DNA from 4 places in the Alteromonas sp. V450 genome. Region 1 is predicted to be linked to each of the others. Evidence: predicted binding sites of a transcription regulator. Region 1 holds the regulator's gene; each other region holds the start of a gene.
The links. The regulator sigma-54, encoded in region 1, starts transcription at its own class of promoters, with help from an activator protein. The targets are predictions, from matches to a motif close to GTTGGCACGNNNNTNGNNT.
Positions count from the first base shown of each region.

Region 2: BK026_RS11990 (PEP-CTERM sorting domain-containing protein) is a predicted target of sigma-54. The motif match lies at 2,011-2,029, and genes of this name have one in related genera.
Region 3: BK026_RS06315 (DUF1328 domain-containing protein) is a predicted target of sigma-54. The motif match lies at 1,596-1,614, and genes of this name have one in related genera.
Region 4: BK026_RS00115 (flagellar basal body rod protein FlgF) is a predicted target of sigma-54. The motif match lies at 1,803-1,821, and genes of this name have one in related genera.

Region 1 is NZ_MODU01000004.1:4,132,863-4,137,186, reverse strand. Features, by position in the region: gene kdsC (3-deoxy-manno-octulosonate-8-phosphatase KdsC) at 1-121, shown strand, start outside; gene lptC (LPS export ABC transporter periplasmic protein LptC) at 118-696, shown strand; gene lptA (lipopolysaccharide transport periplasmic protein LptA) at 665-1,210, shown strand; gene lptB (LPS export ABC transporter ATP-binding protein) at 1,213-1,938, shown strand; gene BK026_RS18275 (RNA polymerase factor sigma-54) at 2,012-3,493, shown strand; gene hpf (ribosome hibernation promoting factor) at 3,523-3,810, shown strand; gene ptsN (PTS IIA-like nitrogen regulatory protein PtsN) at 3,824-4,267, shown strand.
Region 2 is NZ_MODU01000004.1:2,752,349-2,756,672, reverse strand. Features, by position in the region: gene BK026_RS12000 (glycosyltransferase) at 3-932, opposite strand; gene BK026_RS11995 (sulfotransferase) at 985-1,752, shown strand; gene BK026_RS11990 (PEP-CTERM sorting domain-containing protein) at 2,096-2,818, shown strand; gene BK026_RS11985 (hypothetical protein) at 3,025-3,396, shown strand; gene BK026_RS11980 (glycosyltransferase) at 3,551-4,324, opposite strand, start outside.
Region 3 is NZ_MODU01000004.1:1,434,198-1,438,521, reverse strand. Features, by position in the region: gene BK026_RS06330 (DUF349 domain-containing protein) at 1-790, shown strand, start outside; gene BK026_RS06325 (hypothetical protein) at 791-1,006, shown strand; gene BK026_RS06320 (hypothetical protein) at 1,144-1,338, opposite strand; gene BK026_RS06315 (DUF1328 domain-containing protein) at 1,377-1,553, opposite strand; gene BK026_RS06310 (DUF2490 domain-containing protein) at 1,799-2,446, opposite strand; gene BK026_RS06305 (phosphoribosyl-AMP cyclohydrolase) at 2,615-3,259, opposite strand; gene BK026_RS06300 (hypothetical protein) at 3,406-3,975, opposite strand; gene BK026_RS06295 (hypothetical protein) at 4,009-4,266, opposite strand; gene BK026_RS06290 (hypothetical protein) at 4,307-4,324, opposite strand, start outside.
Region 4 is NZ_MODU01000004.1:19,619-23,942, forward strand. Features, by position in the region: gene BK026_RS00105 (flagellar hook assembly protein FlgD) at 1-290, shown strand, start outside; gene flgE (flagellar hook protein FlgE) at 304-1,653, shown strand; gene BK026_RS00115 (flagellar basal body rod protein FlgF) at 1,860-2,603, shown strand; gene flgG (flagellar basal-body rod protein FlgG) at 2,650-3,438, shown strand; gene flgH (flagellar basal body L-ring protein FlgH) at 3,450-4,127, shown strand; gene BK026_RS00130 (flagellar basal body P-ring protein FlgI) at 4,148-4,324, shown strand, end outside.

The DNA.
Region 1 (4,324 bases):
GGCGCAACAAGCAAACTGGATAACAACGTTGCCCGGTGGCTTTGGTGCTGTGCGCGAAATTTCAGATACGATTTTACAAGCCAAAAACATAGAAAACGCCATATTTGGAGCAAGCGTATGAGCCGGTTCGGCTTTAACCGCTTGGGCGTGAGTATCTCTGCCTTATTCAGTTTAGCCGTGCTCATGTATCTCCCTACGTGGATGGAAGAGCCAGAGAAAGATGTGCGTCAGCAACAAAGCGATGCGTTAAAACCATCCTACAAAGCGAAAAATTTAGCAACAACCTTGTACAACCAAGACGGTATGCTTAACCACAAAGTGTTTGCAGAATCTATGGAGCACTACGACCAGTTAGGCTTTGTTTTCTTTCAACAACCCCGATATACACTTTATACGGATAATGCGAATGCTCCGTGGGTTGTTACCGCTAAGGAAGGTACGCTGTATAACAACGAGTTGATTCAACTCGAAAAAGCGGTAACGATTGAAAACAAAACTGACAATGACTTTGTTAAAAATATCACTACCGAATATATTCAAATAAACTTAGAGAACAAGCAAATGACATCTGATCAACCGGTTAAAATACTGGGCACGCAGTATGTTATTTTAAGTAATGGATTCAATGCAGACTTACGCAAACAAGAATACGAGCTTTTAGATCATGTACAAACCACTTATTCCCCTAGCAACTAGCCTTCTACTTGCCATCGCTAGCGGTGCGGTACAAGCCAGTGAAGAAGATTTTTCACAACCCATAAAAATAGGGTCAAATACCCAGTTTATTGATGGTAAAAACAAAACGGCTTTGTACAAGGAAGACGTGCTCATTACTCAAGGTTCACTCCTAATAGAAGCTGATGAAGTAGAAGTAATAGCTACAGATGGCAGCGGCCGTGAAATATTTATCGCCCGTGGCAACCCTGCAAGCTATTCTCAATCACTAGAAGATGGTACACCAGTATCAGCGAAAGCCAATGAAATTCGCTATGAAGTAATTAATCGCACTATTTCTCTGGCGGGTAATGCTGAGCTACAGCAAGATACCAGTAAGGTGCAAGGCGATAAAATTACGTTCGATATGGTTACTGAACAATTGCTTGCAACGGGTGGCGCTGGTAAGGATGGTGAAGGTCGTGTAACTACAGTATTTACCCCTGACACCATTCGTAAAACATCGTCTAAGAAAGACAACGAGGACAATGAATAGCAATGGCAACTTTGAGCGCTAAAAACCTTGCTAAAGCTTATAAATCTCGACAGGTCGTTCGCGACGTGAGCCTTTCCGTTTCTACCGGGCAGATTGTCGGGCTACTTGGCCCTAACGGAGCTGGTAAGACCACTACATTTTATATGATTGTTGGTCTGGTTAATTTGGATAAAGGTAAGATAGAGATTGATGACAATGAACTTACCCATCAACCTATGCACGAACGTGCACGCCGCGGTATAGGCTACCTTCCACAAGAAGCCTCTATTTTTAGAAAGCTTACTGTACATGAAAATATCATGGCCATTCTTCAAACCCGTAAAGATTTGAATTCACAACAGCAAGAAGAAGAAGCCGACGCACTACTTGATGAATTTAATATTAACCATATACGTAATAGTACAGGGATGAGTTTGTCGGGCGGGGAGCGTCGTCGCGTTGAGATAGCGAGAGCACTTGCAGCGAAACCTCAATTTATTTTGCTTGATGAACCATTTGCTGGTGTTGATCCTATATCAGTTAATGATATAAAGAAGATAATACAACATCTTCGCGATAGGGGTATTGGTATTCTTATCACGGACCATAACGTACGCGAAACATTGGATGTTTGTGAGAAAGCGTACATTGTTAGTCATGGCGAGCTTATTGCGCAAGGAACGGCGGAACAGGTTTTAAGTAATCAGAAAGTAAGGGATGTATACCTAGGCGAACAATTCAGGCTATAGTTAGTGTAACCGAATTGTCATTTTTCAGTTTAGCTCTGGTATATTCAATTTAGAGCATTTAAATAAGACGTAGATGAAACCATCTTTACAGCTAAAATTTAGCCAACAACTCACAATGACACCTCAGCTACAGCAGGCGATTAAACTGCTGCAGCTTTCTACGCTTGATCTCCAGCAAGAGATACAAGAAGCGCTCGACTCTAATCCACTATTAGAAGTGGAAGAAAGCCCAGACGAGCCTCAGCTAGAAAAAAACAATATCGACAACGACGATAGTACGCCTGAAGCCACCGCCTCTGCCTCAAGTGATACCCTAGAAGCAGGCGATGCGCTTGAGAAGAACGACCTTCCCGATGAGCTGCCAATCGACAGCACGTGGGATGAATATTACTCTGCATCTTCTGCGCCGGCGCCAGGCCCGTCTAACGACGACGAACAAATCTTCCAAGGCGAGACCACCGAAGACATTCAAGAACATCTTCTTTGGCAAATGCGCCTCACTCATTTTTCAGATACAGACCGCGCTATCGCTACGGCAATTATCGACTCTATTGACGAATCAGGTTATTTAACCGTTACGCTTGACGAGATCTTAGAAGCGGTTAACGACGATGACATGGAAGAGCCAATTGAAATGGACGAAATAGAGTGTGTACTTAAACGCATTCAAATGTTCGACCCTATTGGATCAGGTTCTCGCTCACCTCAAGAATGCCTTATGGTGCAGTTACGTCAGTTTTCTGAAGACACGCCCTGGCTAGCTGAAGCGAAACAACTGATTGAAGAGTACTCTGACTTACTGAGCAGCAAAGACTATCGCACGCTAATGCGTAAGAGTCGTTTAAAAGAAGACCAGCTACGTGAAGCAATGCGTTTACTTCAAACCTTGAATCCTCGACCAGGTAGTGCTTTAGTTACTAAAGAACCAGAGTACGTGATCCCTGATGTCTCAGTAACAAAGAAAAATGGCCGTTGGGTGGTTGAGCTGAACCCCGACAGTCTGCCAAAGCTAAGCGTAAACCAGCAATACGCAGCCATGAGCCGCCGTGCCAAAAACAGTAGCGACTCGCAATTTATCCGCTCACACATGCAAGAGGCCAAATGGTTCATCAAGAGCCTTGAGTCACGTAATGAAACATTGATGAAGGTTGCGAACTGCATTGTGCAGCAACAAATGGGCTTTTTTGAGCACGGTCCGGAAATGATGAAACCAATGGTGCTTAACGATGTCGCAGAAATGGTAGACATGCACGAATCAACGATTTCACGTGTGACAACACAAAAGTATATGCATACGCCACGCGGTATCTTCGAGTTAAAGTATTTTTTCTCAAGCCACGTAGCAACAGAATCAGGTGGAGAGTGTTCCTCCACGGCAATCCGTGCACTAATTAAAAAGCTAGTGGCGGCAGAAAAGCCGGCGAAACCACTGAGTGATAGCAAGATTGCTTCATTGTTGGCCGAACAAGGCATTAAAGTTGCCCGGCGAACAATAGCAAAATATCGGGAGTCTTTGTCGATCCCGCCGTCGAACCAACGCAAAAGCCTTATTTAATTGGCTTAATAATATAAGGAAGACGAAATATGCAAATAAACCTAACTGGTCATCATGTCGAAATCACCGACTCTTTGCGTAATTATGTCGATACGAAGTTCAGCAAACTTGAACGTCACTTTGATCACATTTCTAATGTGCATGTCATCCTGAACGTTGAAAAATTAAACCAAAAAGCGGAAGCGACCGTTCATTTAAGTGGCGCTGAAGTATTTGCATCCTCAGAAAATACCGACATGTATGCGGCGATTGACAGCATGGTTGATAAACTCGACCGGCAGGTAATCAAGCATAAGGAAAAACTTAAAAAACACTAGTAGTTAATCAAGTATGGACATACAAGCCATCGTAAGTTTGGACCGCACCGAGTGTGCGGTTCAATGTAATAGTAAAAAGCGAATTTTAGAAATAATCGCTGAAATTGCAGCAAAAAATAACCAAAACATTGAACAAGCTACCGTGCTCACCAGCTTATTGGCACGAGAGCGTATGGGCAGCACCGGAATTGGCAACGGGATAGCCCTTCCACATGGTCGTCTTGCCGGTCTAGATAGAGTGATTGCTATTGTAGTAACAAGTACACCAGCAATTGATTTTGACGCCCTAGATGAAAAGCCTGTTGATATTTTCTTCGCTTTGTTAGTTCCAGAAGATCAAACTGAGGGCCACTTACAAACTCTAGCAACGGTGGCAGGTAAACTCAGCGATAAAGAAACGATTAAAGCCATACGCCGCGCCACGACCAGCGACGATATTGTTAAAGCCTTAAATTAATGTGAAGGGCAAAGACAGTTTGCCACTATTCTAATCGCTAACTCGGGAAAGGTAGCG
Region 2 (4,324 bases), 1.4 Mb from region 1:
AATTATTGCGTGGCTAAGGGTATCACATGTTCTGTTATTAACTGATGATAAATTTCTCTCTCTTGCGTGAGGGAATAAGAACGTGCAAGCTTTTCTCCCGCTAATTTTTCATACTGATGATAGGTCGTTTTTAACCTATCTAAAGAGGTTTTGACAGCAAGTGTTACTGCTTCAACATTGTACTCGCATAGTAAAGCATTTGTCCCTTGTTTGCAGTATTCACGGTTCGCAATTGCGTCAGGAACAACCGCCCTTTCAGAGAGGGCCATTGCTTCTATACCCGGTAAAAAGAAGCCTTCAGTGGGATTGGGTAGCACTAGCGAAACCTTAGCTTTTGCCATAGATGATAATACTTCATCCTTGTTTACCAAATAATCGTGCAGGAGGTATTTTATTCCAACGCGTTCAGCCCATTTGGCGATTGTTCTTCCAAACTTGACGTTCTTTTTAGCAAGGATGTATAGATCGTACTCTTTTTCATGGGTCAAATGAGGAATGGTGTGCCCGATTGGAATGGTTCTGCATATACCGTTCGCATAAGGCGTAACTGCATCTCTAACGGCGTCAGACACACAAATTCGAAATGCTTTATGCGGCAGAAAGTTAAAAAGTGGGTGCGTGTTGTCACCATGCCGTACATGCTGAACAAGATTTACAATAACGTCATCGCGATGTGCGTGTGGTAAGTAATACTGCCAATCCATACCGGCTAAAAACACAATATTACAGGCATTAGGGTTGTAGCTAGCTTGATATTTCACGCCTGTAATATTATTAAAAAAACCTGGCATTACACTGCAATCGTTTTGCACAAAAAGCTCACATTGTGCACTGGGAAGCGCCTTAGTATGTTCAATGTAATCGAAAAACTTCTGGTGACCACCGGTATATTTTTCGTAATTTCGAAAAAATGAAAATGTTAATTCTGTCATCGCTACGTTACTATGCGTTAAGTCCGTCGTAACCTACCAAAATTCGCTTTTCATGTATATTAAGCAAGCCGCAAAACAAAAATTTAAAGTAAATGTACATATAGTAGGTGTTCAAAAAGCAGGTACTTCAGCTCTTGCGCATTTTTTATCACAACATCCAGATATTTGCTTAGTAGACGGAAAAGAAGCGCATGTATTTGATCAGCCTGACTTCTATGAGACAGAAGACAAAAAAGCATTTGCAGATAAGCGCTATGCTAAGAAGCTGCCACATTATGATTTTGAATCAATTATTTGTGACGCTACGCCCATAACATTATTCAACCCGGTTTATATGCAAGCTTGCGTTGAATACAATCCAGAGGCGTTATTTATCGTTTTGTTACGAGATCCGGTTGAGCGTGCACAGTCACATTACAAAATGATGCGCAAGCTTGGTCGAGAAGATAAAAATATGCTGTCGGCATTTATATCTGAATCGAGTCGTTTGAGTGACCATGGGAATTTTCACTGGTCTAGAACATCGCCATGGCGCCATTGGTCTTATCTTCATAGAGGCCTTTATAAACAACAACTTGATATGCTGTACTCTCTTGTCAGGCCTGAACAGGTCCTTGTGCTAAAACAAGAAGACTTGCTTGAGCACCACGAAGTAACCCTTGCACGTGTATTTGACTTTATAGGGCTCCCTGAAATACGAGTAACACCAGAACAGGTCTTCGAAAGTGATCCTGAACCGTTTTCTCTTGTGAATTATTTTGCAAAATGTTACGCAAGGGCGTTCTTTGCATATCATAAACTAAGAACTTTTTTTAAGTAGATTAGGCTTGCTAAGCACTCGCCGTGCTTTAACAGCCGTTCACACCAGGCACTCTTACTTTTCGCAAGAATATTTCAACGCTAAGCTACTCGGTTCATACTAACATTTAAACAACTGGCTTACATATCTCGTCGTCAAAACATTCAACTTGGGGAAATATCAATTAAAACAAATGGCTAGGTGTTCGTTTTCTTTACATACCGCAAAGGTATACGCACTATTATTTTAAAAAGTCTTTTTAAATCATGTTGTTAGGTATTTGGCTTGTTTTATGCTTATAGCGGGTTAAGGATGACTTCTGTGGAAGTTACGTAAAAGGCTTATCAACAAGGGAATAAATATAATGACAAAAGTGTTTGCCAGCTCTTTATTGTTGCTAGCGAGTTATAGTGCAAGCTCAGCAATAATCGAATATAACGATATAACTGACTTCAATTCTGCACTAAGTGGCGAAACGTTAACCTTAGAAACTTTTGATACCGAAACCACAGGTGATTTAGTTTTAGGCGTAGAGCGTGAGTTTGAGGGGTTTGCTTTTTCGTATTTAAACTCGCTAGGGGGTAATCAGCAAGCGGGGATCTACAGTGCAGCTGAAATAAATGCAAACAGAGGGACAGCTATTAACGCATCTAACAGTGTAGGTTGGGGCGAATTTAATAACGGTAATTACCAACCTGGCGGTGATGGCCCGATAGTCACGTTTAGGTTTTTTGCTCCCATTACAGCTTTTGCTTTTGATTTTTCCGACTCAGACTCCACAGATAGTTACAGCGTTCAGTTTGATTCGGAAACGCCATTTGCATTAGACGTACCTAGCAACCAGACTATTTTTACTAGTTTTTTTGGTTTTATAAGTGATACCGCTTTCAATACGATCACATTTAGTCAAACGGCAACAGGCGGTGTTACAGAGTTTTTCTCTATCGACAATATTAGAACAAACGGATTTAAAACACAGGATGATGCTGATAACGCGTCTGATGTTTCAGAACCGACAGCATTGGCTATGTTATTGTTCGGTTTGTCAGGGCTTTTACTACGTCGACGAAAAGCGCTCAAAAGTTAAGTCTTTTAAAATAAATCTAAAGGCACTATTTATAGTGCCTTTTTTTTCGTTACATATTTGAGGGGCTCTGCCACTGTCATGATAAAACTTTCTAGCGGGTTATAGATGGCGTTTTCTTTGATGCCACATGTATTTATAAACTCTAAAAAGGGTTGTATACCTTGTGAAAGCTAGTTCGCTATTACCAAAATATTTGAGGTAGATAGGTGAACAAAGTTGCGCCCAAAATTGGTATTTTTTGGATTTATAACAATACTGTTATTGCTCGAAATGAGGTATTAGATAACGTAGTGTCGGATAGCCTGATGTTGTATGACACTGACTTTGAGCACGCGGTGGAATGGGAAAAAAATAATGTTTACCTTCCTCGTTTTCCTGAGCTATTTCACACCGATTATCAGGAGATTAATAGAGGCAGAGTTATTTACTCAGCTAAAAAAGCAATTTTTCATATTTATGCCGACAGAGCAATTGTGATGAACAATAATCACCACCAACTGGTGTACTGTGCTTTTAATTTGCAAGAAAAAAACTGTGCGTGGCACAGAGACCCACATTACCGAACTTTTACTGCATAGCTACTAAGGTAAAACGACTGAGGTAAAGCCACTAAGGTATAGCTACTTAGGCATACTACTGCCGCAACTTCCTTGCAAGGCTTCACCTCTGCATACCAAGTTCATATAGCAAGTAAACACAACCCAGTGCTGTTATCACACTGGATTGATTGCATTATGCATTACCTAGTTTTTCCAATAATAAAGTATTGTCAGCCAAGGGCCTGCTTTTTTTATCTGTGATAATTTCTGCGTGTAGCACTAAATAGTTGTGTCCTTTTACTTTGGTAACGCGATTGCAAAAGTCAACGATGGCAGAGCGAAACTCAAGAAGATCCTTATCAAAACCACCTTGCTGTAAAAAGCGTTTTCTATTTAGCAGTACGCAATCTTCATGAAGCGCACCAACAGAGCCGGTAGCCCCCAGTTTTGCCGAGTTAAGTACTTCGGTAATCTTGCCATTCTTGCGCTTTAGCCTTAAACCCGAAGCGACAAAATTATAGGCTTGGTCGAGCACAGTAGGGCCAGTGATAAAGACATTATTGTCACGGTCGAAGCCCCAACGTAGCATGGATAACCAATCGCTGTTAATAAGGGTTACGCTCGGCTGCAAAATACAGGCATATTCTCCTTTAAGTTCTTTCACAACGTTATTGATGGCACTTGGCGTGAGGCTGCCGTCAAGTACCTTTAACTGCACGTCTGTATCTAATACCTTTGAGGGCAATGACATTGTCTTCGCGACGTTAGGTGCTGCGCAAACGGTAATGCCAAAGTTGGAGTATTTGGTTTTAGACGCAATTTGAGACAGTAGTTTGCCAACATCACTGGTTGTCTCTGAGACAGGGATAAGCACATCTATATATTCTTTATTGTGCTCAAGCATTTGGCGATGCTTGTACATATGAAAATAAGCATCTATCCACTGTGTTCCTGGCATTTGGGCATA
Region 3 (4,324 bases), 2.7 Mb from region 1:
CCAAGCCAATGCCTTAAAATCAAACGATGATATTGTTTCTGCTGCAGCACAGGCGCAAGAGCTTCAGACTAAGTGGAAAGAAGTGGGACATGCAGGAAAGCGCGAGGAGAGCCAGCTTTGGAATGCGTTCAAGCGTGCCAACGATGATGTGTTCTCGCGATTAAAATTAGAGCGCAACGAACGCAACAAAGCTACAAATGATTTAGTGGAACGCTTAATTGATACTGTTAAAGCAATAAGTCCAGATGAAGAACATGACAACTACGAAGCAAAGATTGATGATGTTAAATCACAGCTTGAAGCGCTGCCAAAACCTCTACATAAAAAAGTAGAAAGAGAAATAGCGCGGCTTGAAAGTCGTCGTTACGAGCTTAAAAGTAATACAGAAAAGCGCAGTTTACGCGAAAGAGTGAATGCACTATCGCAAATAATTCTAAGCCGTGATGACAGTATTGTAGATGAAAGTCAGGGGTTAAAGGATGTGCTTGGACGACGCTGGGCAAATGCCGTTGCGCAAGCGACAGCGTCCAGTCAGCATGGGTACGACAGACATTGGTTGACAGTCGCGCTAGAAGCGTCTGTCGATTTACCTAGTCCTTCTTCAGACACATCACTTCGTTCAAGTGTTCAACTGCAAATGATGACCGCCAAGTTAGAAAAAGGCGAGGCATTAGCGCCTGATGAACTTCTCTTTCAATGGTTAACTGTTGACACCCTAGACACCATTGAAGATAGCTTTGCGCGCCGCGTGGTCGCAGTCATCGAAAAGTATCCAGAGGTGGTAGCGTAAATGGAGAACAGTGTTGAGTTTAAATTTGACACAGAAATGTTGGCGTATCGGTTTTTAAATACAGTAAAACACATCGATGCTGATGGGTTAAAAGTAAAATTTGGACGCACAGATCATCATGTCGCCATTAGATATCGATACGTGGTTAGTGAGTTTGACAGTACACTGTCTACACTCGACGATTTGGCAAGAGAATTGGGTGGGGAAGAGGTCTGAAAACAGTCCGAACAGGTATTCCAACTCGCTCTTTTGAGTGGGCAATAATCTACGCGGGCCAATAGAGCGCTGGTGCGCGAATACAAATAAAAAAGGTCATACACGTCAGTGTATGACCTTTTTGTATCTAGCATTGCTTAACAATCTTTATCTTCTGCATCAACGCCTTCTTTTACATCTTCACAAGCGTCTTCTACAGCGTTACCCGCATCGGTAACAATTTCGTCTAATTCTTCACCAGCATCTTCCGCCTCGCCGTCTCCGCAAGCCGCAAGTGAAAGTGCAAATGCAGATGCCACTAATACTTTAGAAAGATTTTTAAATGAAAACATATCCTTACTCCTTTTTCCTACTTAAAACTGTATATGTCCTAGGCTCTTGGTGCTCTACCACGTAACGCGTTTGCGATAAGTGAGATTACTAGCAACGCGATAAACACAAAGAAAAGAAACTGTGCGATACCTGTTGCTGCACCTGCGATGCCGCCGAAGCCAAAAACTGCTGCAATAATGGCGATGATAAAAAATGTAATTGCCCAACCTAACATAACTTAATCCTCGTATTGCTTCCGTTACTGTCGAAGTAGAATATGCTAACTCTGTGCCTGTTTTTCAAGTGATTGAAATATATGGTTATTTATATGAGTTTACGGTTTTTATTAGGCTGTGTCTGCAGAAAGTGAACGTCACGATTACACGTACGAATGCATTTTTTACATGACTGAGTAAGGCCCTTCTTGCCACATACTTTTGCTGAGAGTGTGCTTAAGGGCCTTGTGGGGAATTTTAGTTCTTACCAGCTGCCGAAGAACGTGAGAGCGAGGTTGTGGTTTGTTATGGCGTCGGGGTTGTTTCCTGGCAATGCAATGTGGTTATTTAAGTATCCCATCTCGACACGCCAATTTTTGGAGAGGCGATAGGCCGGCCCCACGTAAAGTCTGTTTTGATCAAACCCGCTATTTTGGCCCCAGTCTGTGTCATTCAAACCAAAAAATACCTCGTCCCAAATGACCATTGACCATTGCTCGTTTAACGGTTTTGACCATCGTATAAATTGTCTAAATCTATAGCCGGTATCATCGCCCTCATCGTTTCTGAATCGCTGCTCCAAACGGCTCCTTCCAGAAACGGTTCCGCCCATAAACTGGTTTAACGAATAAGTAGCTTGCTGCCATACCCTGTCTTCTTCAATGGAACCGTTGTCTGAGTTTATTGTTACTCTTGCAACACCAAACCACAATGTCGTGTCTCTTGATAATTTGTAGCCGACCCCTGGACGAATAATAGAGACGCCTAGACGGGATGCGTCATCTTTAAAGCGTAAATGACCGTCAAACCAAAATTGCCATTTGCCATCATCATCGGCATCTCCAGCAAGTGCAAGGGCATTCCACGATTGAAAATCTGAATCGGCATGTGATTTAACAATGCCAGTTGTCATTGTCACCACAAGTAGTAAGACGCAATGCGTCAAAATTCGTTTTGCGCACATAATGTTTTCTCATTGAAAATAAAAAAGAGGCAAGGCGAAAAGGAAAAGAACGCCTTGCCTGTAAAAGGAGAGGTTGTCGCCCCTCACATTTCTTTAAAAAGAGGGGCAATAGTCTATTTAGTTGCCGTTCGGGTTGTAAGGAAGTGATGATTGATGAGCCACAATGCGTAAGTCGCCGTCGCTATCTTTCACATAGGCAAACGTGTATTCGACCTTCGTTTCACTGCCTTTTGTGTCGGTGAAAAAGTAATTACCCATCGCGACCGCCATGCGACAGCTATTGTTTATAATACCAACGTTGTCGAATTTGACGTTGGTGTAAGGTTTAATAGCAAAGCCTTTATCTTCCGCGTAGGCATCGTTTCCACCCACAAAGTACGAGAGCGCCGCGTCAAAGCTCGATCTAAATTGGTCGTTAGCCGCTAGGGTAGGTTTGAAAAGTACACTGCTTAAGTCGTATCCGTACATGTCCTGTATGAAGTCAGCCGCTTCGTTTGAGTAATTCCCTTTTTCACTGTACACCTGACCAATGCGAACAATTCCGTCGCCCCACATTTTTTGTGCTGTGACAACTTCTCGTTCGGTAATGCACTCGTCTGAATAGAGCAGAGCATTGTCTAAGGCGTCTGCCTTGAGCACTGGAGCTCCTGCCAATGTTGCGCTGTTTACTTGTGGTTTAGCTACAGCACTGCATCCCGACACCATCAATATTGCAGTGATTGCTACGGTTAGTTTGTTAGCTGTTCTGTTAAGCGTTGTCATAGTATGACTCCTTAAAAAGCATGATTGCCTAAGTTGAAAATGTCGAAAAACCAATGTTTTTCAATTCATGCTTTAAAGGATATACATCAATGATGAAATGCACTTTTGTGCCACATTAAAAACAGATTAACAGGACATTAATATTACTACTTTTCCTTCGGAGGAGACGCTAAAACTTCATTTACACTAAATACCGACTTAGTAAATGCGTTTTCACTGTTAGCCATATCCACAATAATAGAAAAATAAATATCATTTATCTGTTTTGTTATTACGTCATTGGTGGTACTGGCTGCCATGGGTTGCGCTACCTCTTCACACCCCGACATGGTGCACTGCTGATTACTCGGAAGGGAAACCGTTGGCTTATCTCGGTTAACAATTTCTCTAGCAATGACGGGCTTTCTAACTACGTTTGTTCTTACAATTGAAAGATGAGAGAAGCCTTCGCTTTGCGCAATTTCTGCTGCGCGATATAGCGTAAATTGCTGTACTTTATCGGCTGGTGTTTTGTCGGTTGCTTTAAACTGAATTCGGTATTGGTTCTTGCTAATTTTTTCGCTTGAGTACCCATAACCTTGCTTAGTGCTGGCAGACTTATAGGGGGTGGGCGATGCGGTAGGAGCCGACACGCATCCGGTAAGAACTAGCGTGGTCGCCAAAGTGATAGACAGTGCCAGTCGCTTGCCATTTATTTTTGTTGGTGAAGACTTCATAAAGCATCCTTTTACATCAGTAGGTACAAATTTTTATTGAAAAAGTGAGAACAATGCGGTTCTGCCTAAAGACAGAAGTGCCTGGTTACGTTTAGCACGAGGCTTTGCGTCTACAGCACCTTTATAAGCACCTGCAGCGGAAATTGCTAGCAGTACCTCAGGTTTTCCCATGGCTAACTTACATTGGCGCTTCGCCTGTAAACGCGCAACGTCAGCATGATGTTTTTGTGCAAAATAAGCATGTTCTTTTTGAGCGATGTCGTGCATAGCCGATGTTAGAAAAATATTCACAGTGTATTGCTCCCTTAACGCAAAAGTGATTCAAAATGGACTAGAGCGCACGTTCGAT
Region 4 (4,324 bases), 4.1 Mb from region 1:
TACAAAACGAACTGGGTGAAGTGGTTAAAACCATTGATGCAGGCACGCAAGCGCCTGGCAATATACAGTTTGAATGGGACGGCCTGGACAAAAATGGCGACCCAATTAGCGCGGGCAACTTTGTCGTTACCGCCACGGGAGATGTTGGTGGTGAAGGATTTCAAATGACGACGGCTGTACACAGGCACATTGGTAGTGTCAGTTTATCAAGCAGCAATCAAGGTATTATTTTAAATTTAGATGGTAATGTCAGCATTAGTCTAGATGACGTTATACAAATAGGTAGCTAGTAGGAGAGAACATATGTCTTTTAACATTGCTTTGAGTGGCGTAGCGGCAGCGCAGAAAGATCTAGACGTAACCGCAAACAACATAGCTAACGTAAACACTGTAGGTTTCAAAGAGTCAAGAGCTGAATTTGGCGATGTATATGCTGCTTCGCTGTTAGCTGGAAGTCGAACAAAAGTTGGGGACGGTGTACTAACGCAGGAAGTTGCACAGCAGTTTTCTCAGGGTAGTCTTCAATTTACTAACAGTTCCCTTGACTTGGCTATTACAGGAACTGGTTATTTTGCGTTGTCATCAGATTTGTCCTCGAATGACTTTACCTACACTAGAGCGGGTCAGTTTAAACTAAACGATGATAATTTCATTGTGAACAGCAGTGGCGATAACTTAATGGGTTTTCCCGTTAATGACGATGGCACCAGTTCTTCAACCGCTTTAAGTACAACAATACCTACGCGTGTACCTGATTCGTCAGGCTCGCCTAAAAGCACAGAGACCGTTGATATCAAAATGAACCTCCCTGCCGGCGGTGAATATAAGACGGTAGCGAATTTTGACCCCACTGACCAGGACACTTATAATGCAGCAACATCGGTCACCATCTACGACTCGTTAGGCGAAAGCCATGTTATGACTTATTATTTCGTACGCGATGATGCCGACATTACCAATAACCCAAATGATTGGCGTTTATTTACAGCAGTTGACGATACCCTTGTTGATATCACCGGCGGTGGCTCACCTGCTGGACCGGCTACATCGGGTGGCCCTGTATCAAGTGCCCTTCTGCAGTTTGATTCATCTGGTGACTTTATAAACCAAGATCCTCCTACTATTACCACCGAACAACTTGGCGTGGCAGGTGCGAATGCGTTGAATAACGGTTCTGACGGTACGCAGACAATCACAATCGATTTTAACCTTAACCCAGCGCTACAGACGTTAAATGAGCCGACGCAATATGCCTCTGGTTTTGAGGTAACGTCGCTTGAACAGGATGGACTAGCAGTAGGCCGTCTTACTGGTATCGACATTGACAGCGATGGCCTTATCAGAGCAAGTTTCTCTAACGGTACTTCTGAGCCAATTTCAAGGGTAGCGTTAGTAAGGTTTGCCAATGATCAAGGCTTAACGCAAGTGAGCAATACAAAGTGGAAAGAGAGTATTGCTTCAGGTGAAGCACTGGCGGGCGAAGCAACCACAGGGACTTATGGTGAAATAAACTCATCGGCCTTAGAGCAAGCGAACGTGAATTTGACTACAGAGCTTATCGATATGATCATCGCTCAGCGTAATTTCCAGGCTAACTCGCGGGCGTTGGAAGTGAATAACTCGCTAAACCAGACCATCTTGAACATCCGATAATAGTTAATCTTGCTAAGGCGGCAAAAATTAGTCGCCTAGCAACATATAGTGCTTTATCTTCGTTAAAGGTCACCGCTCGGTGGCCTTTTAATTTTATAAAATTCAGCGTGTTAACCCTTCAATTAAAACATTCCTCATAATTTCCAAAGATTGGCATCACCTTTGCAAAAATCTGTTTAAGGTTTAAACAGAGTCAAAAGTCAGTCATGGATAAACTTCTCTACATTGCCGCAAGTGGTGCCTCGCAGGATCTATTAGGAACGGGCATACGTGCAAATAATTTAGCGAATGCTCAAACAACCGGATTCAGAGCCCAACTAGAGCAAGCGCGCTCTATGCCTGCATATGGAGAAGGTCTACCAACGCGCGTATTTTCAATGACTGAAAGTCCATCTAATAACTACGAGTCTGGCCCGTTAATTAAAACTGATAGAGATCTAGACGTTGCCATTCAGGGTGATGGTTGGTTCGCTGTTTTGGATGAAAATGGTCAGGAAGCGTACTCAAGAGATGGAAATTTTAAGCTTGGAGACGACGGTATTTTGACAGACATCCACGACCGTGTAGTGCTTGGTGATAACGGCCCCATCTTTTTGCCTGTTCCGCTGGATAACCTGAATATTGCGGCAGATGGCACGTTATCGATGCGACAGCTAGGAGCACCAGCAAACGTAATAGATGATGTAGGTCGGCTAAAACTTGTCAGTCCAAATTACGCGGATATGGAAAGAGGTAATGATGGTTTATTTCGCATGGAAGATGGAAGTATTGCCCCAGCAAACGCCAATGTGAAAGTGATGTCTGGAATGCTTGAAGGGTCCAACGTAAATGCGGTTGAAGAAATGGTGGACATGATCAGTTTGCAACGACACTACGAACTTCAGGTAAAAGTCATGAAACAAGCGGAAGAATTAGACTCTCGCGGCAATATGTTGCTGCGTATTTTGTAATCGTAATTTTGTTCTCGTTGCGAGAAGCGCAACGTCGGAGGTTAACATGCATCCTGCACTGTGGATAAGTAAAACTGGACTTGATGCCGCTCAAACTGATGTGGCAGTTGTTTCAAACAATTTGGCAAATGCGTCAACGGTCGGATTTAAAAAAGATCGTGCTGTATTTGAAGATCTTTTGTACCAAAATATCAACCAGCCCGGTGGACGTTCGTCGGCGGATACTGAATTGCCGTCGGGGCTTATGTTGGGATCAGGCTCTAAGGTGGTGGCAACCCAGAAAGCACATACCCAAGGTAACCTTCTGGCTACTGACAATGCGTTAGATATGAGTATCCAAGGGCGAGGGTATTTTGAAATATTGCAGCCTGACGGCACTATTGCGTATACGCGAAATGGGCAATTTTCTCTCAATGATCAAGGCCAAATTGTTACATCTGGCGCAGGGTTTCTGCTGCAACCAGAAGTAGCAATTCCGGAAGATGCTCAACAGATCACGATTTCTCAAGATGGCGAAATAAGTGTGAGTATTCGAGGTCAAGCAGAGCCTCAGGTTTTGGGGCAATTAAACATATCTGACTTCGTCAACCCAACTGGGCTGCAGCCCACGGGGCAAAACTTGTTCGTTGAGACGGCATCAAGTGGTGCCCCCATACAAGGTGTTCCAGGCTTACAAGGCTTGGGATACATTTCTCAGGGAACGCTTGAAACCTCTAATGTGAACGTGACAGAAGAGCTGGTTAATTTGATTGAAAGCCAGCGTCTTTATGAGATGAACTCTAAAGTCATTTCATCTGTTGATCAGATGCTTGGTCAGGTAATACAGCAGCTTTAATAGGTAACACTATGCGTATCTTATCTCTATTAGCAGCCTTCACTATTGCGGGATGTGCAAGTACTCAGGAACCTCCCGTACAGGCAAATGATCCTTCGTTTGCGCCGGTCGTGCCTGACTATCCTAGAGAAAGTGTAGTTGAAGATGGCTCACTCTTTCGTCCTTACATGGCCAATAGCCTTTATTCGGACGTTACGGCACGTCGTGTGGGTGACATTATTACGGTGACTTTGAGTGAAAATACGCAGGCAAGTAAATCTGCCGATACCAGTACCGCCAAAGACACCAACGTGAACCTTAATCCCATCACAGGTTTAGCAGGTCAAGCCATTAACATCGGCGGTGAATCTGTCCAGCTTGGACTAAGTGCTTCACGTGATTTTAGCGGCGATGCAGCGGCAAATCAGAGCAATAGCTTAATAGGCGCAATCTCTGTCACCGTCGTCGATGTATTACCAAACAATAATCTAGTCATACGCGGCGAAAAGTGGCTTACGCTGAACCAAGGCGATGAATACATCCGTCTAACGGGTATTATTCGCCCCGCGGACATTAGCCCTGAGAACGAAATTGTTTCTACGAAGGTTGCCAACGCTCGAATTCAATACTCAGGCACCGGAACGTTTGCCAGGGCTCAAGAAAAAGGCTGGCTAACTAAGTTTTTCGATTCCTCATGGTGGCCTCTTTAGATGTTGGTAGGAGAATAGATATGCGGTTAGCTTCAGTTGTTTTTATAGCATTTTGCGTTGTTTTTGCGCCGTCTGGTTTTGCGCAACGAATAAAAGATGTAGCAAGTATCCAGGGTGTTAGAAGCAATCAATTGGTGGGATATGGCTTGGTAGTAGGTCTTCCCGGCACGGGAGAGCAAAGCCCTTTCACAGAGCAA